One region of the Streptomyces sp. NPDC032822 genome, then DNA from elsewhere that is predicted to be linked to it. Evidence: riboswitches for the same ligand, from Rfam matches in the RefSeq annotation. Region 1 holds a riboswitch; the other holds the start of a gene.

Region 1 (7,326 bases):
CCGGTGTCCGGTGTAGCCAGCCTCTTATTGTACCCAACCCCGTGGGACAACACGGCCAACTTGCCTTGTACCGAACCGAGTTCACCGCCGTAGCTCGCCGCCACCACCAGGTCGAACGTCGTGTCCCTGGCCTGTTCCCAGGGGAGGACCGGCAGCCCCGCCCGCTCCAACAGCCCGGGCACCCCGGCCAGGAACGGGGACGACCCCGTGCAGGTCGCGAACAACTGCACCCGGACATCGCTGTGGAACAGCGGGAGCACGTCCAACAGGCGGGTCGCGGACGTCACGTTGTGCACGACGAGCAGGACGCGACGACAACCCACGCGGGTGACCCAGCGCTCCGCGTCCTCGCCCACCGGTACCCGCAACCGTGCTGCCCCACCCGTCACGGCCGGCTTGCTCCCCTGACTCGACTGACCCGAACGGCTCCTCAGCACTCGATGATATTGACCGCCAGCCCGCCCCGGGCCGTCTCCTTGTACTTCACGGACATGTCGGCCCCCGTCTCCTTCATCGTCTTGATGACCTTGTCGAGGGACACCTTGTGCGAACCGTCGCCGCGCATCGCCATCTTCGCCGCCGTGACCGCCTTCACCGCGGCCATGCCGTTGCGCTCGATGCACGGGATCTGGACCAGGCCGCCGACCGGGTCGCAGGTGAGGCCGAGGTTGTGTTCCATACCGATCTCGGCGGCGTTCTCGACCTGTTCGGGGCTACCGCCCAGGACCTCGGCGAGCGCTCCCGCCGCCATGGAGCAGGCGGAGCCGACCTCGCCCTGGCAGCCGACCTCGGCGCCGGAGATGGAGGCGTTCTCCTTGAAGAGCATGCCGATCGCGCCGGCGGCCAGCAGGAAGCGGACCACCCCGTCCTCCTTCTCCCCTTCGGAGGCGCCCCCCGCCCCGAAGTTGACGTAGTAGTGCAGGACCGCCGGGATGATGCCCGCGGCACCGTTGGTCGGCGCGGTCACCACCCGGCCGCCCGCCGCGTTCTCCTCGTTCACCGCCATCGCGTAGAGCGTGCTCCACTCCATGGCGTGCGCCAACGGATCGCCCTCCGCGCGGAGTTGGCGGGCCGTCATGGCCGCTCGGCGGCGGACCTTCAGCCCGCCCGGCAGGATGCCCTCGCGGGACATGCCGCGCGACACACACGCCTGCATCACCCGCCAGATCTCCAGCAGCCCGGTCCGGATCTCCTCCTCGGTCCGCCAGGCACGCTCGTTCTCCAGCATCAGCGAGGAGATGGACAGGCCCGTCTCCCGGGCCAGGCGCAGCAGCTCGTCGCCCGTGCGGAAGGGGTACTTGAGGACCGTGTCGTCGAGCTTGATGCGGTCCGCGCCCACCGCGTCGTCGTCGACGACGAACCCGCCGCCCACCGAGTAGTACGTCTTCGTGAGGAGTTCCGCCCCCGAGGCGTCGTACGCCCACAGGGTCATGCCGTTCGCGTGGTACGGCAGGGTCTTGCGGCGGTGGAGGACGAGGTCGTCGTCGAAGGCGAACGGGATCTCGTGCTCGCCCAGCAGCCGGATCCTGCCCGCCTCCCTGATCTCCTCCACCCGCCCATCGGCCTGCTCCACGTCCACCGTTCGTGGCGAGTCGCCCTCCAGGCCGAGCAGGACCGCCTTGGGCGTGCCGTGGCCGTGGCCGGTCGCGCCGAGGGAGCCGTACAGCTCGGTGCGCACCGAGGCGGTCGCCTCCAGCAGGCCCTCGTTGCGCAGCCGGCGGGCGAACATGCGGGCCGCGCGCATCGGGCCGACCGTGTGGGAGCTGGACGGGCCGATGCCGATCGAGAACAGGTCGAAGACCGAGATGGCCACGGGGACTCCTCAGAACGGGGTGGTGCAGGGGGTTTCCCGTGGGGTGCCCCGCTCACCTTCGAGTGTGCGGGACACCCCACGAAAAGGAACTACTTGTTGAGACCGGGGTACAGCGGGTGCTTGTCGGCGAGGGCCTTCACCCGGGCGGCCAGCGCCGCCGCGTCGTAGGACGCCTTGAGGGTCTCGGCGATGACGTCCGCGACCTCGGCGAAGTCCTCGGCGGTGAAGCCGCGGGTGGCCAGGGCCGGCGTACCGATACGGAGACCGGACGTCACCATCGGCGGGCGCGGGTCGTTCGGGACGGCGTTGCGGTTGACCGTGATGCCGACCTCGTGGAGACGGTCCTCGGCCTGCCGGCCGTCCAGCTCGGACTCGCGCAGGTCGACCAGGAGCAGGTGCACGTCGGTGCCGCCGGACAGGACGTTCACACCGGCCTCCCGGGCGTCGGCGGCCGTGAGCCGCTCGGCGAGGATCCGGGCGCCCTCGACGGTCCGCCGCTGGCGCTCCTTGAAGTCCTCCGAGGCGGCGACCTTGAAGGAGACCGCCTTCGCCGCGATCACGTGCTCCAGGGGACCGCCCTGGAAGCCCGGGAAGACGGAGGAGTTCAGCTTCTTGGCGAAGGCCTGCTTGGCGAGGATGATCCCGCCGCGCGGGCCGCCCAGCGTCTTGTGGGTGGTGGAGGTGACGACGTCCGCGTACGGGACCGGGTTCGGGTGCAGGCCCGCCGCGACCAGCCCCGCGAAGTGCGCCATGTCGACCCAGAGGTACGCCTCGACCTCGTCGGCGATCCGGCGGAACTCGGCGAAGTCCAGGTGGCGGGGGTACGCCGACCAGCCCGCGATGATCACCTTCGGGCGGTGTTCCTTGGCGAGCCGCTCCAGCTCGGCCATGTCGACGAGACCGGCCTCGTCCACGTGGTAGGCGACCACGTCGAACTGCTTGCCGGAGAAGTTCAGCCGCATCCCGTGGGTCAGGTGACCGCCGTGGGCGAGGTCCAGGCCGAGGATGGTGTCGCCGGGCTGGGCCAGCGCGAACAGCGCGGCCTGGTTGGCGGAGGCGCCCGAGTGGGGCTGCACGTTGGCGTACTCGGCGCCGAACAGCTCCTTGACCCGGTCGATCGCGATCTGCTCGGTGACGTCGACGTGCTCGCAGCCGCCGTAGTAGCGGCGGCCCGGGTAGCCCTCGGCGTACTTGTTGGTGAGGACCGAGCCCTGCGCCTCCATCACCGCGAGGGGCGCGAAGTTCTCCGAGGCGATCATTTCGAGGGTGGACTGCTGGCGCAGCAGCTCGGCGTCGACCGCGGCGGCGACCTCCGGGTCGAGCTCGTGCAGGGGCGTGTTCAGAACGGACATCAGGTGTACGACTCCTCAGCCGGCGGAAAAGGCGGTGTACTCGTCGGCGGAGAGCAGGTCGGCCGGCTCCTCCGCGATGCGTACCTTGAACAGCCAGCCGCCCTCGAACGGGGCGGAGTTCACCAAGGACGGGTCGTTGACGACGTCCTCGTTGACCTCGGTGACCTCGCCGGCCACGGGGGAGTACAGGTCGCTCACCGACTTGGTCGACTCCAGTTCGCCGCAGGTCTCGCCCGCGGCCACCGTGTCACCGACCTCCGGGAGCTGGACGAACACGACATCGCCGAGCGCGTTGGCCGCGTGCTCCGTGATGCCGACCGTCGAGACGCCGTCCTCGGCGCCCGACAGCCACTCGTGCTCCTTGCTGTAGCGCAGCTGCTGGGGGTTGCTCATGGCCTGAATTCTCCTGTACGCGGGGGAGTGCTGATGAAGGGGGGACTGCTGGAGACGTGCGTGAGCGGCGGGAATGTGCGCAGGGTCACGCACGGACCGCTTCGAGTGTCTACTTCTGTCGCTTGTAGAACGGCAGCGCCACGACCTCGTACGGTTCGTGGCTGCCCCGGATGTCCACGCTCACGCCCGCGGTGCCCGGCGCCGCGTGCCCGGCGTCGACGTACGCCATCGCGATCGGCCTGCCCAGCGTGGGCGAGGGGGCGCCGGAGGTGACCTCGCCGATCACCCGGCCGTCGGCGACGACCGGGTACCCGGCGCGCGGGACACGGCGGCCCTCGGCGATCAGGCCGACCAGGACGCGCGGCGGCTCGTGGTCGAGGTTGTCGACGGCCTCGCGCAGGGCGGCGCGCCCCACGAAGTCGCCCTCCTTCTCGAACTTCACCACGCGGCCGAGCCCGGCGTCGAAGGGGGTCAGCTCCGTGGAGAGCTCGTGCCCGTACAGCGGCATGCCCGCCTCCAGGCGCAGCGTGTCCCGGCAGGACAGACCACAGGGGACCAGGCCGACGCCCTCGCCGGCCTCGGTGAGGGCCTGCCACAGCTCGACGGCGTGTTCCGGCTTCACGAACAGCTCGAAGCCGTCCTCGCCGGTGTACCCGGTGCGGGCGATCAGCGCGGGGACGCCGGCGACGGTGCCGGGCAGCCCGGCGTAGTACTTCAGGCCGTCGAGGTCGGCGTCGGTGAGCGACTTGAGCACGCCGGACGACTCGGGGCCCTGTACGGCGATCAGCGCGTAGGCGTCCCGGTCGTCGCGCACCTCGGCGTCGAAGCCGTCGGCCCGCTCCACGAGGGCGTCCAGGACGACCTGGGCGTTGGAGGCGTTGGCGACGACCATGTACGCGGTGTCCGCGAGCCGGTAGACGATCAGGTCGTCCAGGATGCCGCCGTCGGCCCGGCAGATCATGGTGTAGCGGGCGCGGCCCACGCCGACGGACCCGATGTTGCCCACGAGCGCGAAGTTCAGGAGGGCGGCGGCCTGCGGCCCGGTCACCGTGATCTCGCCCATGTGCGAGAGGTCGAAGAGACCGGCACGGGTGCGGACGGCGTGGTGCTCGTCGCGCTCGGAGCCGTAGCGCAGGGGCATGTCCCAGCCGGCGAAGTCGGTCATCGTCGCGCCCAGCGAACGATGCAGGGCGTCGAGGGCCGTAAGACGGGGTGCGGTGCTGCTCATCGGACGGTTGTCTCCCAAGGCATGACGGCGAGGTCGTTCCTCCCCATCTGTCATCGGAACCTGAGAGGTTCGACGCGACCCCGCGAAACGGTGGTCACGACTTGCACCTTGGGTGGGGCCGCTGTCGGGGCGGCCCGCTTTTCAGATGTGCCTCGCCCGTGCGGTAACGGTGCCTGAGAGATTCAAGGGAGGGACTTGCTCCTTCGGCGTCCGGGCACTCGTACGACACACGTACGACCCGGAACTCTCCCGCGCGGATTCAAACGGCCGGTATGCAGTTGGCGCCGACATCATTGCACGCATCCCCGGCGCGCGGCAGGGCCGGATCTGTAACCGGGCTGTGGCAGTAAGCGCATGAAAACACGAGACACCGCGTATTACCTTCTCTTTACACTCGACGGGGAGGGACTCGTGACCACCCCAGGGGAGGACGATCACGGTGAACAGGACCACGGCGTACGCGACCACCTCGGCCCTCGCGCTGCCTCAGCAGCCCACGGCACCGGCCGAGGAGGCCTGCGCACCGCTTGCCGCACCCGTCGTCCGCGACCTGCGTGACCGCGGTGGCCACAGCCCGCACGCACTGCTCTTCGCCCCCCAGGACCTCGTGGTCATCACGGGCCTGCCGGGCAGCGGCAAGTCCACGCTGATGCGGCGCACGGTCAAGGGCGTCCGGATCGACTCCCAGGACACCCGCGACCACTGGGACGGCCGCCTGTCGCGCTTGCTGCCCTACGCGGTCTACCGCCCGCTGGTCCGCCTCGCCCACTACGCCGGGCTGCGCCGCGCGCTGCGCTCCGGTGCGGGCGTCGTGGTGCACGACTGCGGCACCCAGGCCTGGGTGCGCGGCTGGCTGGCCCGCGAGGCCCGTCGCCGGGGCGGCGTCCTGCACCTGCTGCTGCTCGACGTCACACCGGACACCGCGCTGGCCGGCCAGCGCGAGCGCGGCCGGGGAGTCTCGCGGTACGCGTTCCTGCGCCACCGGGGCGCGGCCTCCCGTCTGATCAGCTCGGTGGAGGACGGCGACCTGCCCCAGGGATGCGGCTCGGCGGTCCTGATCGACCGGGACGCGGCGGACGTCCTGCGGCGGATCGGCTTCACCGGCTGACCCCGACATGTCCGCACCCGCTAGCCTTTCAGCCACCACAGCGGTACTCGGCAGGCGGTAGGCGGCAGATGGACTTCCCGACGGACTTCCCCGCGGGCTTCTCGGAGTTCCCGGCACAGACACCCTCCCATCCCCACGGCGGATGGCCCGGCAACGAACTGGAGGAGGTGCTCTCGGCCTCTCTCGGCGTCCCCGGGGCGGGCGGACGGATCGTCGAAGTGCTCGGCCGCAGCTTCGTCTGGGTGCCGCTGCCCGGTGGCGGCGGCCCGCACAGCGGCCCGCTCGATCTGCCCACCCTGGAGATCGACGGCCAGGCCTATGTGCCGGTCTTCAGCTCCGAGGAGCAGTTCCGCCAGGTCGCCGGCGCGCACATGTCGTACACCATCGCGCCCGCGGTGGAGTTCGCCCGCGGTCTGCCCCCGCAGCTCGGCATCGCCGTGAACCCGGACGGCACGGTCGGTGTGCCGCTGCCCCCGGCCGCGGTGGCCGACCTCTGCCGCACCGGCCGCTCCCTGCTGGACGGCCAGGCCGGCGGCGGTCGCGTCCGGCTCTACCAACCGGACTGGCAGGACGACCCCATCGACTTCCTCGCCGCGGCCTCCGCCGAGTTCGCCGCGACCGGCGTGATCCGCACGGCCCGTCGCTGCCTCGCCGCCATCGAGACGGCCGCCCCGGTCATGTTCGTCGGCGTCGAACTCGCCCACTGGGACGCCCCCGACCTGCGCACGGCCCCCATGGACGCGCTGGCCGCCGCCCTCGGCCTGGCCCCGGCTCCCTGGCCGGTCAACCTGGTCCTCCTCGACGTGGCCGACGACCCGGTCGGCCACTGGATGAGGGACCAGGTCCGCCCCTTCTACCAACTGGGCTACTAGAGGACGCCGCGAAGGGCAGCGCCCCTGAAAGGGGCGCGGGGCTGTATCGATGTGCGGCTCCGCCGCGTGAGCGCGACCGGCCACACACCACCCGCACTCGCCGACGAACCGAAAGCCCCGAGCTCCTGGGCCGCTCCTGTCGGCCACGCCACATAAGCTGTTTCATAACCACGGCAACTTCACGAAGGGGCGGTACAGGTGAGCGCCAGCGGCATCGCAGCCGGCCAGGTCGAGCACATGCTGCGCCAGGTGACGCCGGGGCGCTACGACGCCTACGAGGCGCTCCTTCGCGCCCTCGCGACCCCGGGCTCCGGCCAGGTCTGGATGCTCCTCTGGCACGGCCAGGCAGGCTCCCCCGACGCCCAGTACGGCAGCATGGCGGTCGACAGCTACGGCTACGCCCCCTGTGTCACCTCGGCCCAGGAGCTCTCGGCCAGCGGCTGGAACCGCTCCTACGAAGTCGTCGACGGGGTCGACGTGGCCCGCACCCTCTACCCCGACCACTTCGGGCTCTGGCTGAACCCGCACGCCCCCGGCGGCGGCGTCGGCATCCCCTGGCT
Region 2 (7,326 bases), on a different contig from region 1:
ATCTCGCCGAGTTCGAGGCCGTCGCCGTCCTCGTCACCCACGACCCACTCGACGCCATGGTGCTGGCCGACCGCCTCGTCGTCATCGAAGACGGCCACGTCGTCCAAGAAGGCACCCCCGCCGACATCGCCCGGCACCCCCGCACGGACTACATCGCACAGCTGGTCGGCCTCAACCTCTACAAGGGACGGGCCGACGGCCACACCGTCCACCTCGACACCGGCCCGGACATCACCACCACCGAGGACCTCACCGGACCGGTCTTCGTGGCCTTCCCGCCGAGCGCGGTGACCCTCCACAGCGACCGCCCCACCGGCTCCAGCGCCCGCAACCTCTGGCGTGGCGAAGTGGCCGGCCTGGAGACCCACGGCGACCAGATCCGCGCCGCCCTCACCGGCGAACTCCCCCTCGCCGCAGACCTCACCACCGTCGCCGCCGCCGAACTCGACCTGCGTCCCGGCGCACCGGTGTGGGCCACGGTCAAGGCGACGCAGACCCACGCATACCCGGCATAACGCTCGTCGAGGGCTACGGTGAGGACCCGATTCCCCCACCACCCCCACGAGGCCTTCCCATGAGCCTGAGCATCCGCAACCAGCTCCCCGGCACCGTCACCACCCTCGCCCCGGGCGAGGTCATGGCCACCGTCAAGGTCCGCCTCACCGGCGGCCGGAACCTCACCGCGGCGATCACCCTGGAGGCCGTCGAGGAACTCGGCCTCGCCGCGGGGACCGCCGTACGCGCCCTGGTGAAGTCGACCGAGGTCTCCCTCGCCACCGCCCCGGTCGCGGGCGTCTCCATCCGCAACCAACTGCCGGGCACCGTCCGCTCGGTCGCGACCGGCAGCGCCATGGCCTGCGTCAAGGTAGCCGTCGAGGGCGGCGACCTGACCGCGGTGATCACTCGAGACGCCGTCACGGACCTCGCCCTGGCACCCGGCACCTCGGTCGTAGCCCTGATCAAGTCGACCGAGGTCTCCCTCGCGACCCCATGACGCACCGAGGGGCTCCGCCCAGCCGGACGGAGCCCCTCGTCACTCGCTACGAACACAGCCCTTCAACAGGCGCTACGACGTGTGTCAGTCCTCGTAGGCATCCAGCGGCGGGCAGGAGCAGACGAGGTTGCGGTCGCCGAAGGCCTGGTCGATGCGGCGCACCGGCGGCCAGTACTTGTCCGCCACCGACACACCGGCCGGGAAGACGGCCTCCTCGCGCGTGTAGGCGTGCTCCCACTCCCCGCCCAGCGCCCCGGCGGTGTGCGGCGCGTTCCGCAGCGGGTTGTCGTCCGCGGACCACTCACCCGAGCCGACCTTCTCGATCTCCGCACGAATGGCGATCATCGCCTCGCAGAACCGGTCGATCTCCGTCAGGTCCTCGGACTCGGTCGGCTCGATCATCAACGTGCCGGCCACCGGGAAGGACATCGTCGGCGCGTGGAACCCGTGGTCGATGAGCCGCTTGGCGACATCGTCGACGCTCACACCGGTCGCCTTGGTCAGCGGCCGCAGATCGATGATGCACTCGTGCGCGACCAGCCCGCCCGGACCGGTGTAGAGCACGGGGAAGTGCGGCTCCAGCCGCTTGGCGATGTAGTTCGCGGAGAGCACCGCCACCTGCGTGGCCCGCTTCAGCCCCTCACCGCCCATGAGCCGGACGTACGCCCAGGAGATCGGCAGGATCCCGGCGGAACCCCAGGGCGCGGCCGAGATCGGACCGACACCCGTCTCCGGGCCGGCCGCGGGCTGCAGCGGGTGGTTCGGCAGATACGGCGCCAGGTGCGCACGCACACCGACCGGCCCGACGCCCGGACCGCCGCCCCCATGGGGGATGCAGAACGTCTTGTGCAGGTTCAGGTGCGAGACGTCGCCGCCGAAGTGCCCCGGCTTGGCCAGCCCCACCAGCGCGTTGAGGTTGGCCCCGTCGACGTACACCTGCCCGCCCGCCTCGTGCACCTGGGCGCAGATGTCGGCGACGTGCTCCTCGAACACACCGTGCGTCGACGGGTACGTGATCATCAGCACCGCCAGTTCGTTCCGGTGCTGCTCGATCTTCGCCCGCAGGTCCTCGACGTCGATCTCGCCGTCCTCGGCGGTCTTCACGACGACGACCTTCATGCCCGCCATCACGGCGCTGGCGGCGTTCGTGCCGTGCGCGGACGACGGGATCAGACACACGGTCCGCTGCTCGTCACCGCCCGCACGGTGGTATCCGCGTACGGCGAGCAGCCCGGCCAGCTCGCCCTGCGACCCGGCGTTGGGCTGCAGCGACACGTTGTCGTAGCCGGTGACCTCGGCGAGACGTTCCTCCAGCTCGCGGATGAGCGTGAGGTAGCCCTGCGCCTGCTCGGCGGGGGCGAAGGGGTGCAGCTGCCCGAACTCGGGCCAGGTGACCGGCTCCATCTCGGTGGTCGCGTTGAGCTTCATCGTGCAGGAGCCCAGCGGGATCATGCCGCGGTCGAGCGCGTAGTCCCGGTCGGCCAGCCGCCGCAGGTAGCGCAGCATCGCGGTCTCGGACCGGTACTGGTGGAACACCGGGTGCGCCAGATACTCGTCGGACCGCAGCAGCGCGCCCGGCAGTGTCTCCTCCGTGGCGGCGTCGAGCGCCTCGACGTCCCCCTCGACCCCGAACGCGTCCCACACGGCGCCCAGTTGGGCCCTCAGGGTGGTCTCGTCGCAGGCGATGGACACCTGGTCGGCGTCCACGAGCCGCAGATTGACGCCGTTCGCGCGCGCGGCGGCGACGATCTCGGCGGCCTTCGCGGGCACCCGCACGGTCAGCGTGTCGAAGTAGGAACCGTGCACGACCTCGATCCCACCGGCGGTCAGTCCCGCGGCCAGGATCGTGGCGTACCGGTGGGTGCGCCGCGCGATGCCCCTGAGCCCGTCGGGCCCGTGGTAGACGGCGTACATGCCGGCCATGACGGCCAGCAGCACCTGCGCGGTGCAGATGTTGCTGGTCGCCTTCTCCCGGCGGATGTGCTGCTCACGGGTCTGCAGGGCGAGCCGGTAGGCCTTGTTCCCGTCGGCGTCCACGGACACCCCCACGAGCCGCCCGGGCAGGCTGCGCGCGAACTTCTCGCGCACGGCCATGTATCCGGCGTGCGGCCCGCCGAAGCCCATCGGCACCCCGAACCGCTGCGTCGTCCCGACCGCGATGTCCGCACCGAGTTCGCCCGGGGACTTCAGCAGCGTGAGCGCGAGCAGATCGGCGGCGACGGTCACGAGCGCGCCGAGTTCGTGGGCCTGGTCGATGAGCGGCTTGATGTCGCGTACGGCCCCGGAGGCGCCCGGGTACTGGATCAGCACCCCGTTGATCTCCCGCCCGGCGAGCCCGGCCGGAATGCCCTCGCCGAGGTCGGCGACGACGACCTCCACGCCGGTCGGCTCGGCGCGGGTCCGGATCACGGCGACGGTCTGCGGCAGCGTGTCCGCGTCGACGAGGAAGAGACCCTTCTTGTTCTTGCCCATACGCCGGGACAGCGCCAGCGCCTCGGCGGCCGCGGTGCCCTCGTCGAGCAGCGAGGCACCGGAGGTCGGCAGCCCGGTGAGGTCGGCGACCATCGTCTGGAAGTTCAGCAGGGCTTCGAGCCGCCCCTGGGAGATCTCGGGCTGGTACGGCGTGTAGGCCGTGTACCAGGCCGGGTTCTCCATCACGTTGCGCAGGATCACGGGCGGCGTGAAGGTCCCGTAGTACCCGAGCCCGATCATCGAGTCGAGCACCTGGTTGCGGTCGGCCAGCGACCGCAGCTCGGCCAGCACCTCGGCCTCGGTGCGGGCGCCCGGCAGCTCCAGCGCGTCGGCGTTCTTGATCACATCCGGGACCGCGGCGGCGGTGAGTTCGTCGAGCGAGCCGTATCCGACCTGCGCGAGCATCTTGGCCCGCGCCTCCTGGTCGGGCCCGATGTGGCGCTGCTCGAAGGGGATGCCCTGTTCGAGCTCGGCGAGCGGAATGCGGTGGGCAGTCATTGCGGAGGCCTCCTGGTCTGACGCGACCTTCGAGGGGAACCCCGGCACGGGTACCCCGACGGCCTCCCCCTCTGTCATCTCAACCTGAGAGTTTCACCGGGCCGCCCGAGGGTGCCCGGCTTTCACCGTCGGTGAGAGCGGAAGCCGTCGACACCCGCCCTGCTTTCCAGAGTGACCTCGTCCGTGCGGTACGTGGGCCTGAGAGATTCCGGGGAGGATTTGCTCCTTCGGCGCCTTCCGGATGGTGTCCGGAGGACTCTCCCGCACGGGGTCAGCAGCCGCTGCCAGCCTACCAGCGAGGTCAACGCCCGATCCCTCAAGTGGCCGCCTCCCTGAATCTGCTCTTTTGTAGTGTTTACGGATGAGTTGCGAGCAAGTGGAGGGCCCGTGCAGACCGACATCGATCCGCGCAACCTGATCGGCCGCAAGGCGTTCGACCGCACCGGCACCAAGATCGGCACCATCGACGAGGTCTACCTCGACGACGCGACCGGCGTTCCGGAGTGGGCGGCCATACGCACCGGCCTCTTCTCCAGAGACGCCTTCGTCCCCCTGGAGCCCAGCGAACTGATCGAGGGCACCCTCCGCATCCCCTTCGACCGCGCCCTGATCAAGGACGCCCCCGACTTCGGAGTGGGCCGCCACCTCTCCCCCGACCAGGAACTCCAGCTCTACCACCACTACGGCCTCGACATCAGTGCCCCTCCCCCCTTCCCGGACCACGACTTCGGCAGGCTGGCAGGCACAGAGGAAGCCTGATCCCCACCGACCCCGCAGCCCCGAGTCCCTCCGCCTCACCTGCCCCACGGCACCGACGCGCGACTCACCCCGCCCGCGCTCTCCCTCCATCCACCGAAGACCCCCCGTCACCGTCCCCACCCTCGCCCGGTCTTCGCGCCACCAGCGGCAACGGCTCCGCCACCTCCAACTCCGGATCGTCGATGCGCAACGTCCGCACCCGCCCGGGCTCCGAGTCGGGCGTCTCGAACCGCACGGTGACCCGTCCCAGCCCGCTTCCCTGCACCCAGCCGTGCCCGTACGTGGCATGCCGCACATCGTGCCCCGACACCCACCGCCGCTCGACCGGCGCCACAGGCTCCACGACAGCCGCGTCGACGGCATCCTCCACCGCCCCCGCTTCCCTGCGCTCCCCCGCTTCGGCTTCCCCCGCCGCCTGCGCGAACAGGTCCTCCTGTGTGTAGTCGGCCAGCCCGCTCACCCCCACTCCCAGCAGCCGCACGCCGCCCGTCGTGTCCACGGAGTCCAGCAGCCGTGCCGCGGCCTCCCGCACCACCCCCGGGTCGTCCGTGGGCCCCCGCAGCGTCTCGGACCGGGTCAGCGTGGAGAAGTCGTACCTCCGCACCTTGAGCACGATGGTCCGCCCGGACAGCCCCGCGTCACGCAGCCGCCGCACACACCGGTCGGCGAGCCGCTGCACCTCCATCCCCACCCTGAGCCGGTCATGGATGTCGACGTCGTACGTGTCCTCCACGGACACCGACTTCGTCTCCCGCTCGGCCACCACGGGCCGCTCGTCGTGCGCCAGCGCCATGGCGTACAGCGCATGACCGTGCGCTTTGCCGAGCAGCCTCACGAGCTCGTCCTCGCCCGCCTCGGCGATCTCGTCGATGGTGTGGATGCCGCCCCGCCGCAGATGGTCACCCGTGGCCGGCCCGACCCCCGGCAGCGTCCGCACCGACATCGGCCCCAGCAGCGCCCGCTCGGTCCCGGGCTCGATCAGCACCAGTCCGTCGGGCTTGGCCTGCTCCGAGGCGATCTTCGCGAGCATCTTGGAGGCGGCCAGCCCCACCGACCCCGTGAGCCCGGTGAAGGCCCGTATGTCGGCCCGCAGCCTGATCCCGGCCAGCCGCGCCGACTCACCGTCCCAGGCCGCTTCCCCGGCCTCCAGGTCCACGAACGCCTCGTCCAGGCTCAACGGCTCCACCAGCGGCGACAGCGCCCGCAGGAGCCCCATCACCTGCTCGCTGATGGCCCGGTAGAACGCGAAGCGCGGCACGAGGTACGCCGCGTTCGGAGCGAGCCGGCGCGCCTGCGCCATGGGCATCGCCGAATGCACCCCGAAAACCCGTGCCTCGTAGGACGACGTGGCCACCACACCCCGCGGCCCGAGCCCACCCACGACCACGGCCTTCCCGCGCAGGCTCGGCTTGGACGCCTGCTCCGCCGCGGCGAAGAAGGCATCCATGTCGAGATGCAGGATCGTGGGCGCGCTTCTCACATCCCCGATGCTGCCCTACGCCACTGACAATGCCGTCTCCGAAGAGCCGGGCCGGCGCTCAGACCGCCCGGTTGCGCCGCCGCGCCAGTTCGTCCGCGGGGTTGTGCCCGACAAGGGTCTCCCCGGTGTCGATCCGCTCCCCGTGCAGCTGGGAGAGCGCGCTCTCCACGTCCCGCCAGACCACACCCACGGCGATCCCGAAGATCCCCTGACCGCCCTGGAGCAGTGCGTGGACCTCGTCCGGCGAGGTGCACTCGTAGACCGTGGCACCGTCGCTCATCAGCGTCATGCGCTCCAGGTCGCAGAAACCGCGTTCCCTGAGGTGCTGCACGGTGGTGCGGATGTTCTGCAGCGACACACCGGTATCCAGAAAGCGCTTCACGATCTTCAGGACGACGACGTCCCGGAAGCTGTACAGCCGCTGCGTCCCCGACCCGTGGGCCGGCCGCACGCTCGGCTCCACGAGGCCGGTGCGGGCCCAGTAGTCCAGTTGCCGGTAGGTGATACCGGCGGCCGCGCAGGCCGTGGGACCGCGGTAGCCGATCTGTTCGGACGCCATGGACGTCGCCCCTCCACTGCTCGGCACGGCCGCCGGTCGCTGCGGAGCGTGATCGACCGCGTTGCTGTGAAGCGGGTACGGGCCGCTCGCCCCGAGACTGCGTCCGGGGGCACCCCCAGCCGTACCGTCGCCCCTGCTTCTCACGCCGACCTCCGTCCTTGACCTGCCTTCTCGACGGTAGGCAGTCACCAGGGGCGCGTCAACGATCGCCACACTCGGCACGCCGGGTGATAATCACCCTACGAGTGGTTTCCCGCACCCAACCGCGGGGAAAGGCTAGCCGAATGCGCTCGTAGTGGCTTGCAGGACTCTCTCACGCGCCGCTGGCAAATGCCGGCATTTGAGACGTCACCGGACATGGACGAGCCCGGCGGGGCTGTCCGCCCGCCGGGCTCGTGGATGTCTCACTGGCTGCTGGTGCCGAAGTCCTCGGGCGAGATCTGGTCGAGGAACTCGCGGAACTTCTCCACCTCGTCCTCCTGCTCGTCCGGGATCGCGATGCCGGCGTCGTCCAGCACACCGTCACTGCCGTAGATGGGCGTTCCGGTCCGCAGGGCCAGTGCT

What was found. A riboswitch is a leader RNA that binds a small molecule or an ion and turns the genes downstream of it on or off. The one in region 1 is predicted to bind glycine.
Region 2: another riboswitch for glycine. It lies ahead of gcvP (aminomethyl-transferring glycine dehydrogenase); the one in region 1 lies ahead of gcvT (glycine cleavage system aminomethyltransferase GcvT).

Annotation. Positions count from the first base shown of each region.
Region 1 is NZ_JBVIOL010000009.1:324,812-332,137, reverse strand. Features, by position in the region: gene ACZ5VD_RS26530 (hypothetical protein) at 1-389, opposite strand, end outside; gene ACZ5VD_RS26525 (L-serine ammonia-lyase) at 431-1,813, opposite strand; gene glyA (serine hydroxymethyltransferase) at 1,903-3,165, opposite strand; gene gcvH (glycine cleavage system protein GcvH) at 3,181-3,558, opposite strand; gene gcvT (glycine cleavage system aminomethyltransferase GcvT) at 3,668-4,786, opposite strand; glycine riboswitch at 4,824-4,937, opposite strand; glycine riboswitch at 4,938-5,048, opposite strand; gene ACZ5VD_RS26505 (AAA family ATPase) at 5,220-5,894, shown strand; gene ACZ5VD_RS26500 (enhanced serine sensitivity protein SseB C-terminal domain-containing protein) at 5,963-6,766, shown strand; gene ACZ5VD_RS26495 (enhanced serine sensitivity protein SseB C-terminal domain-containing protein) at 6,965-7,326, shown strand, end outside.
Region 2 is NZ_JBVIOL010000034.1:33,371-40,696, forward strand. Features, by position in the region: gene ACZ5VD_RS42310 (ABC transporter ATP-binding protein) at 1-515, shown strand, start outside; gene ACZ5VD_RS42315 (TOBE domain-containing protein) at 575-994, shown strand; gene gcvP (aminomethyl-transferring glycine dehydrogenase) at 1,079-3,964, opposite strand; glycine riboswitch at 4,141-4,238, opposite strand; gene ACZ5VD_RS42325 (PRC-barrel domain-containing protein) at 4,352-4,723, shown strand; gene ACZ5VD_RS42330 (DNA polymerase IV) at 4,788-6,203, opposite strand; gene ACZ5VD_RS42335 (MerR family transcriptional regulator) at 6,262-6,906, opposite strand; gene ACZ5VD_RS42340 (bifunctional nuclease family protein) at 7,167-7,326, opposite strand, start outside.